DNA from 2 places in the Romboutsia sp. 1001285H_161024_C4 genome. Region 2 is predicted to be linked to the other one. Evidence: riboswitches for the same ligand, from Rfam matches in the RefSeq annotation. Region 2 holds a riboswitch; the other holds the start of a gene.
The links. Region 2 has a riboswitch for S-adenosylmethionine ahead of I1959_RS09820 (O-acetylhomoserine aminocarboxypropyltransferase/cysteine synthase family protein). Riboswitches for the same ligand answer to the same signal wherever they lie in the genome.
Positions count from the first base shown of each region.

Region 1: linked by a shared signal. The riboswitch ahead of I1959_RS10550 (Na+/H+ antiporter NhaC family protein) and the one ahead of I1959_RS09820 (O-acetylhomoserine aminocarboxypropyltransferase/cysteine synthase family protein) in region 2 are both predicted to bind S-adenosylmethionine.

Region 1 is NZ_JADNAJ010000005.1:209,877-214,464, forward strand. It holds gene I1959_RS10540 (L,D-transpeptidase family protein) at 1-289, opposite strand, end outside; gene I1959_RS10545 (hypothetical protein) at 522-665, opposite strand; gene I1959_RS10550 (Na+/H+ antiporter NhaC family protein) at 723-2,042, opposite strand; SAM riboswitch class I at 2,163-2,261, opposite strand; gene I1959_RS10555 (hypothetical protein) at 2,443-2,778, opposite strand; gene I1959_RS10560 (YtxH domain-containing protein) at 2,799-3,167, opposite strand; gene I1959_RS10565 (hypothetical protein) at 3,389-3,937, shown strand; gene I1959_RS10570 (deoxycytidylate deaminase) at 4,108-4,588, opposite strand, start outside.
Region 2 is NZ_JADNAJ010000005.1:56,783-61,370, forward strand. It holds gene I1959_RS09815 (homoserine O-acetyltransferase/O-succinyltransferase family protein) at 1-752, opposite strand, end outside; partial or broken gene I1959_RS09820 (O-acetylhomoserine aminocarboxypropyltransferase/cysteine synthase family protein) at 754-1,992, opposite strand; SAM riboswitch class I at 2,082-2,185, opposite strand; gene I1959_RS09825 (hypothetical protein) at 2,368-2,925, opposite strand; gene I1959_RS09830 (hypothetical protein) at 3,164-3,763, shown strand; gene I1959_RS09835 (L-lactate dehydrogenase) at 4,082-4,588, shown strand, end outside.

The DNA of each region.
Region 1 (4,588 bases), 150 kb from region 2:
TATTCATTGCATATTTTGCTGAACTTTTTTCTCCCCCTATAGCAGGATACTTTATACCTGACTTAAATATACCCTTTATTGTAGGAGTTGAGCTTTTTCCTACAGTGCTACTCCAAACGTGCAGTACCTTAAATCTATCATCTACTTTTTTTAATATATAGGTAAGTTTATCTTTAGTAGATGTAATTATAATATAGCCTGTATCACTTTTTATATGATTCTCATTTACAAACTCTTCCATATTTTTATCAAATTTGCTGTAATCTATCTGTCTATAGTATCTATTCATAAATAATATTTCACCTTCTCATAATAATATTTATTATAATTATGCTAATTATAAACTTTATGTGATATTTCAGTTAATTTAACTATTATTGTACGAATGTAAAAATATTAAGTTTATTTTTTACACTCGCTAAACTGATTGGTATTACTTAACTGTAATAATTATCTACTAATTTTTGAAATATCATAATTTCCTTAAGCGTAAAAAAAGTGAAGTTTTAAAACTTCACTTTTTAAGTATTATTATGTTTCATATACTTATATGATTTAACTATACATCGAGCTTGATTTATAGTATATATTGATATTTCATAGGATGATGTTATTATAAAAGTCGATACTACTCCTACTAAGAAATCATAGTCACCTAATGCCATAATCTCCTCCAGTATTGCTTTTATTATATTATATGAAACTAAAATTTTATAGTTACATTAAGCTACTTCTTTTTTCCTTTTATTAACTTTATTTAAGTTTGGAATACCAAATGTTATAGCTATTATTCCACAAGCTAACATTAACCAAGGATAATGTAGATATTTAATTAATTCAACAGGAGATATTCCTACCATCCCTGCAGCTGTTAATACTTGTGCACCATATGGAACTATGCCTTGCCAACAAGATGAGAATATATCTAATATACTTGCAGTTTTTCTATTATCTATATCAAATTTTGTAGCTATATCTTTTGCAAGTGGCCCTGCTGTTACTATTGCTATAGTGTTGTTTGCTGTACATAAATCTACTATACTTACTAATGCTGCTATACCAAACTCTGCACCTTTTTTAGTTTTTATTTTACTACTTATAAAATTAAGTATAAAGTCTATTCCACCATTTAATTTTATAAGTTCTACAAGTCCTCCGATTATTATAACAAGTAGACATAATTCATACATTCCTGATATACCACCTGATATAGCTTCTATAAATCCAAATAACCCAAATGAATTTGTAAATAGTCCTATTGCACCTGCAAATACTACTCCAAAACTAAGTAAAACAAATACATTTACTCCACATAAAGCTCCTAATAACACTCCTAAATATGGTAAAACTTTTATAAAATCATATCTATAGCTTGTGCTACCACCTAAACTATACCCTGATGTTATAGTAGCTAATAATATAGCAGTTATAATAGCTGCTGGTAAAACTATTAAGAAATTTACTCTAAATTTATCTTTTAATTCACATCCTTGAGTTTTGGTTGCTGCTATTGTAGTGTCTGATATCATAGATAAATTATCTCCAAACATAGCTCCACCTACAACAGCTCCTATTACTAATGGTGCTGGTATTCCTGTTTTAGCTGCAATTCCTATGCCTATTGGCCCAAGTGCTGCTATTGTTCCCATTGATGTTCCCATAGATATAGATATAAAACATCCTATTACAAATAACCCTGATACTAAAAGATTAGGAGGAAGAATTGATAAACTTAAATTAACAGTTGAGTCAACACCTCCCATTGCCTTAGCTACACTTGAAAAAGAACCTGCAAGTATAAATATCATAATCATAGATATTATATCTATATTACCTGCACCTTTACAAAATACTTCTATCTTTTCTCCTAAACTAACTTTTCTATTAAGAGAAAATCCTACTATAGTTGCGATTATAAATGCTACTATTGCTGGCATTTTATAAAAATCCCCAGTTATTACCCCGCTACCTAAAAATACTATTAAAAATACACCCAGTGGTAATAATCCTAATATACTACCTTTTTTTGCTTCTTCTTTCATAATATACCTCCCTTTATATTAAAACTTCTAAAGAGTATAATTTTAATTTATTTAAATATACCTGATATTTTTTAATAAAAAAAACCTGAGATAACTCAGGCTTTGACAGCAAAAATTATACTCTCATCTTTCAGCTTATGCTGCAGGATTTAGCACCCGTATAATAATACTGGTTGCTGGGCTTCGTCGGGCCAGTCCCTCCGCCACTCTTGATAAGAATTATTTAATTATTTATATAATAGTTAATTTTCACAATTTTGTCAATATTATTTTTTAATTATTCTAATAAATCTACTTATAAATTATATATATTAATTTTTTATACATCTTAATTTATTATGATATATTAGCAAATAAAAAAAGTCATAATTAAATTATGATTTAATTATGACTTTTATGACTATTTATTAATAAATACAGATTTTAATATATTTAATATTTCAGTAAATATCTCAACATTAGATTTTACATTTTCTTTAGCCACTACTATATCTGCTGTTACATCTGTTGCAACTTCCGCAACGTCTTTTACATTTTCACTAATATCGCTGATATTATCAACTAAATTAGGTAATTTACCTACTACTGTATGTATGTCATCAGAATTTGTTGATACCACTGTATTGATATTTTTAATAAATTCATTAATATTTTTTAAAGTTATTATTAAAAATATTAATGCACCTATACCTAATAATGCTAGTATTATATATATTACATTTAAATCTATGTACATAATGTTATTCTCCATAGCAATTATTCTTTATCCTTAGCTTCTTGTGGAGCTTGTAATAATTCTACAACATTAGTATCTACTACGTCTTCATTTTCTTTCTTTTTACTATCTAAATACTCTTTTATTCTTCTCTTAGATTCATTTACATTTGTAGTTAATTTTTCTTTTGTTTTGGCAGCCTTTTCACTTACATTTGTGTTTATATCTTTAGCTGTATTTTTTATATCTTCTCTAGTTTCTTTTCCTGACTTAGGAGCTAATAAAACCCCACCTAGTATTCCTGTTATAGCACCTGTTGCAACACCTAGTGTAGCTATTTTTATCTTTTTATTTCTTTCTTTTGCTTTTTTAGCTTTTTTCTTTTGTTCTATTTTTTTTGCTAAACTCATGCTCATCACTCCTATTGTTAATTTGTATTATACCATTTTTTACTATTTTTCTAATATTTCTAATACATATATACCCAAATTAGTAAGTTTTAAAACAAAATAATTTATTTTTCTATTTATTTTTTTATATTTCAGCTAAATTAAATTATATAAATTAAACTTACATTTTATTTATACGTATGCACATAATAATATAATAATTATGGAAGGTAGGAATTGCTATGAAACATAAAGATATTAAGAAATTTAGTATATTACTTTACATTATTTATATTTTATCTATAATATTTTTTCTATTTAACAAAGAATTTGGAAAAAGCGTAATTAGCTTAATTTCGCTTATAATTACTTTTGTGCTTACTAAAGCTTATTTAAAAAACTTAGCTATACTTGACTACCCATTGTACATAATTGGAAACATTTTTATATTATCTTCTTTTTTACTAGGTTCATGTTATGGACTTTACGATATAATCCCATTTTATGATGATTTTCTTCATTTTTGGTCTGGATTTATATCTGTTAAAATTGGATTTAATATACTAAAAAATATTAGTAGTAAAAATAATAAACTTTTAATATGTATGATTCTTTTCTTCTTTGCAATGGGCATATCAGCAATTTGTGAAATATGTGAATATTTACTAGATGTCTTATTTAAGATGAATACGCAATCTGGCGGTTTAAAAGATACCATGATAGATTTAATAGATGCTTCATGTGGTGCTTTTTTTATGATTGTATATTACTATAGAAAGTATTTAAGGTAAAATATTATATTAAACTCAACACTATTAAATATAAACAAAGCTACTTAACATATGTTAAGTAGCTTTGTTTATATTTAATATATCTTTTTACAGTAATCATTGTTGAATATAAATAAACAATGAATTATTATATATTTTTCTATAAAAGCTAAATTGTTTAGCCTAGCCTTTTAATAGCTCCTTGGCTTACTTAAGAATTCTTGAACACGTTTCTTCTCTTTCTCACGTTTAGCTTCTTGTTCTTCTTGCTCTTGTTTTAATGCATCTTCATATTTAATGTATTCTATTCCAGCTTCTTCAAATAGCTGCTGCCCTAAGCCTGTAGGATACTCTCCTTTAAATATTACTTTTTTTATTCCTGCTTGAATAATAGATATTGAGCAAAATACACAAGGTTGAGTAGTAGCATACAATGTAGCTCCTTCACAGCTTATTCCATGTTTAGCACATTGTATTATAGCATTTGCTTCAGCATGCCCAGCTCGACATAGTTCTAAACCTTGTCCTGAAGGTATACCTCTTTTTTTTCTCTCGCAATAGCCAATATCTGAACAATGAATAGTTCCAGCAGGACTTCCATTATAACCTGTAGCTATAATTTGCTTTCCTTTTATAATTACAGCTCCTACTTGTCTTGAAACACACGTACTT
Region 2 (4,588 bases):
TATTCTCTTTTCAAGCATTCTTTATCATACTCATGATGTCCAAATATATAATAGTCATTGTACTTCCCTTTTATAATATGCTCTATACCTTCATCTGTTGTCGATAGTATTTTTATAGATTTACAATTTTTTAAATCCTTCCTATTTAATATAGTGTGCCTAGAATGAGCACATATAAAACCATTATTTATATTTTTGAGTATTTCATCATCACAAAGTATATTATGTTTATATACTCCAAATATCTTCTTATCGAGTATCTCTTTGTTTATTCCATATATATGATTTAAACAAGCCTGCGCTCCCCAGCATATACTTAACATACTTTTTAAATTTTTAATAGAATAATCAAATATATAATTTAATTCATCTATATATTTAACCTGTTTGAAATCTATTTTTTCAATAGGAGCTCCTGTAACTATAAGTCCATCTAAATCATCTTTTACTTCATCAAAGGTATAATAATTTTTCATCAAATATAGTCTATTACAATTTTTGTATACATGCGTTTTAAGCCTTATAAACTTTATATTTATATCCTCATTCATTTTTGAAAATAACTCTAATAAATGAGCTTCTGTCTCTACTTTATTAGGCATAAGATTTAATATACCTATAGTTTTATAATGAGGACTGATCTTACCTAAACTAGATTTTCTATATAGCTTTTTATTATAAATTTTGCTTTCTATTATACAATTATCTACAAATTTGGCTCCATTTATTTTTTTACAAAGATATACAGTCATATTATATTTCCTTAAGTGCTCTATCAAAGTCATTTATTAAGTCATCTATATTTTCTATTCCAACAGATACTCTAATCATCTCTAAACTAACTCCACACTTTATCTTATCTTCATCAGACAACTGGCTATGAGTAGTACTAGCAGGATGAAGTACTGATGTTTTATTAAATCCAAGATGTATTGCCAAATCTACTAATTTTAAAGATTTTATAAAAGTCTTAGCTTCATTTATTCCACCTTTTATACCAAATGTTAATATTCCACTTCCACCTTTTAAGTAAGTTTTTACTTTCTTATAATCTTCTCTACTTTCTAAGTATGGATAGTTTACCCAACTTACTTTTTCATGATTTTCTAAATACTTTGCTAATACTAAAGCATTTTGACTATGTTTTTTCATTCTAAGATGAAGTGTTTCCAATCCTAGATTACTTAAAAATGGATTAAAAGGGCTCATTGTGCTACCTAAATCTCTAAGCAGTGATGCTCTTAACTTTGTTATATATGCACTTTTCCTAAATTCTTCAACATATTTAATATCATGACAACTAACATCTCCATCACTTAATAATGGATATTTCCCATTATCCCAATTAAAATTACCACAATCAATAACTATTCCTCCAAGTGCCACTGCATGACCATCTATATATTTTGATGTAGAATGTATAACTATATTTGCACCAAAATTTATAGGATTACATAAATACGGGCTTGCTACTGTATTGTCAACTATAAAAGGAATATCCCCCTTTTTAGCTATTTCACTTAATTTCTTAAAATCTAATATATCTAGTCCTGGATTTCCTATAGTTTCTCCATATATAGCTTTAGTATTTTCATCTACTAAGGATAGTATATATTCTTTATCATCATTATTGGATACAAATTTTGTTTCTATTCCAAAACTTCTAAGAGTTATATTAAATAAATTATAAGTTCCACCATATAGTGATGATACTGATATTATATTGTCTCCACTTTTGCATATATTTAAAATAGCTAAAAGCACCGCCGATTGTCCTGAACTAACTGCAACTGCTCCGACGCCACCTTCAAGATATGCTATTTTTTCTTCAAAATTTGCTACTGTTGGATTGCTTATTCTACTATACATATGGCCATCTGCTTTTAAATCAAATATATCTGCCACTAAGTCTGGATCTTCATATTTGAAGGTTGTACTTTGAACCAAAGGATACACCATAGGCTCCCCAACATTTGGTTTATATCCCCCTCTTACACATAAAGTTTACTTGTTATAATTTTTCATAAAAAAAGCCCCCTTTTATCTAGGAAGCCTTTTATTAACGCAACAAATCAATATGCCTTTTATCTCTCAGGAAAACTCCTGCAGGATTTAGCACAATTCTAACTAAGTTAGCTGTTGCCAGGCTTCATAGGGCCAGTCCCTCCACCATTCTTAATAAAAGACTTTCTACTTATTTTTATTATTTAATAAGTATTATATATTATAATTATCGAAATTATAATTTAATAAATTAATTTATATATATATTTATATGTATATGTTCATAAAATATTTTATACTATAACTTACCGTTTTTGCTTAATTATTGATTATTCCAAATTACTATATTCTATAAAATTTTGTCTAGTTTTGAGTTTTTACTACATATTTATTTCTAACCTCTTTAGGTAGAATATTCCATACATAAACTGCTAAAGAGAAATCTAACATACTATGTATTATAGTTCCAACTCCTATTAATCCTATAACAGATACTAAAAAACCTTGATTATAAAATCCTTCCGAAAGGTTTGATGAAAAATAAAAAGGTATAATTACTAAAACTTCTCCAATAGCATGAATTAATCCTATAACAAATGAATATCCTAAAGAACTTTTTATACTCTTTATAAGATCCCTATTTTTGTTTAAGTAAATACACCCAATACTAACAAATAATAAATGACTTAGTGCTCTAATTACAATTGGTAATGGGAAACCACCAAATAAAAAACCTATTGTAGTTCCAAGTGTTACAAATAGAGCAGTCTTTGATGATATAAACATAGCTATAAATATTGGTATATGACTAGCTAATGTAAAAGATGCCGGTTCTAATATTATTTTAATTGGTGAAAACATTGGTATAATAATTCCCATTGCACATAAAAGTGCTGATAATACAATATTTTTAGTTCTCATATCTCTCCTCCAAATATATTTTTTAATTTAGTATATTTAATTCATATTACATGTGTCTTTACATATATATTTACAGTTTAGTGACTAAATTTATAATTGTCAAATACTTTTTTATGTTTATTCATTTAAGCTTGCTTACATATATAAAATTAATTTATTCATATTTATAATTTTTTAATATTGATAATATCAACTAATATGCTATAATTTACATAAATTTTCAATGAGTGGTGATATTATGAATGAATATATTGGAATAATCATAAGAAATCAAAATGATAAGTTTTTACTTTGTGATGGAAGCTTTTATATAAAAACTAGATTAGATTCTAATAGGGATATTGAGGATATAATAAAAACTGAAATATATAACGTATTAGAAAAAGACATATTTAAGATAAGAAAAATTTTTGAAGAAAAAATCATTCATAGATATGAAGAAATAACACTTTACTTAGTTGATGTTGGAGTTTATACCAATGACTACGATTTTATATCAATAGACAAGATATTAAGTGAAATTATAAATTTTGATGATAAAAACTATTTTAATGAATATATATTAAAACCTGAAGAATACTCTAATATACTCTCAACTACATTTACTTTGCTTATGCTTGTTATCACAGTTAATATATTTCATTTACCACAATTTATACATAATATTTCTTCATATACTCTGAGTGGATTTTCACTTATTTTTATATATTCAATATTTAATAAATACTTAAAACCAAAGTTAATAACATACTTATCTTACTTTAAATTTAATGTTAAAATTGCTAACTATATAACATCACTTTTACTAGTTATATATTGTATAATAACTTTATTTTAAATACTAGCTATCTATATATGAATCTATAATCAAATTTTTAAGTAAAATATAGCACAAAAGCTACTTTAATTTTATATAATCTAAGGATTTTCTATTCTTTTACTACCAATTCATTCTTTACTTTATAAAGATTAAGCAGTATAATAATGCCAAATACATCAATTTATAATTTTTTATAAAATAAATATATAATAATAATTTTATAACCAATATAGACTTAACTAATAAAATTTATAGGTTACTTATCTTATTTCTTAAGCCATACAAATAAATTCATTTCAAAACACTTTACAAAAGACAACTTTAGGAGGATGACTTATGTGTTTAAAATTAAGAAAAATAGCAATAGTAGGTACGGGACTAGTTGGGTCTAGCTGTGGATTTGCACTAGTTAATCAATGTGTATGTGATGAACTTTTAATGATTGATATAAATGAAGAAAAAGCTAAAGGCGAAGCTTGGGATTTAACTCACGGAGTAGAATTTATGTCTCAAAGAACTAAAATAAGACAAGCAACATTTGCAGATTGTAGTGATGCTGATATTGTTATATTTACTGCAGGACCAGCACCTAAACAAGGTCAATCTAGACTTGATACTTTAGAAGTTAGTGCTTCTATATGTAACTCAGTAATTAAGGAAATAATGAAATCAGGATTTGATGGTTTCTTTGTAGTTGCTTCAAATCCAGTTGATATAATTTCATATCATATATGGAAGTTATCTGGACTTCCTAAAAACAGAATAATAGGAACAGGAACTACCATAGATTCATCAAGATTAAAAAACTTCTTATCTAAATATTTAGATGACGTAGACACAAGA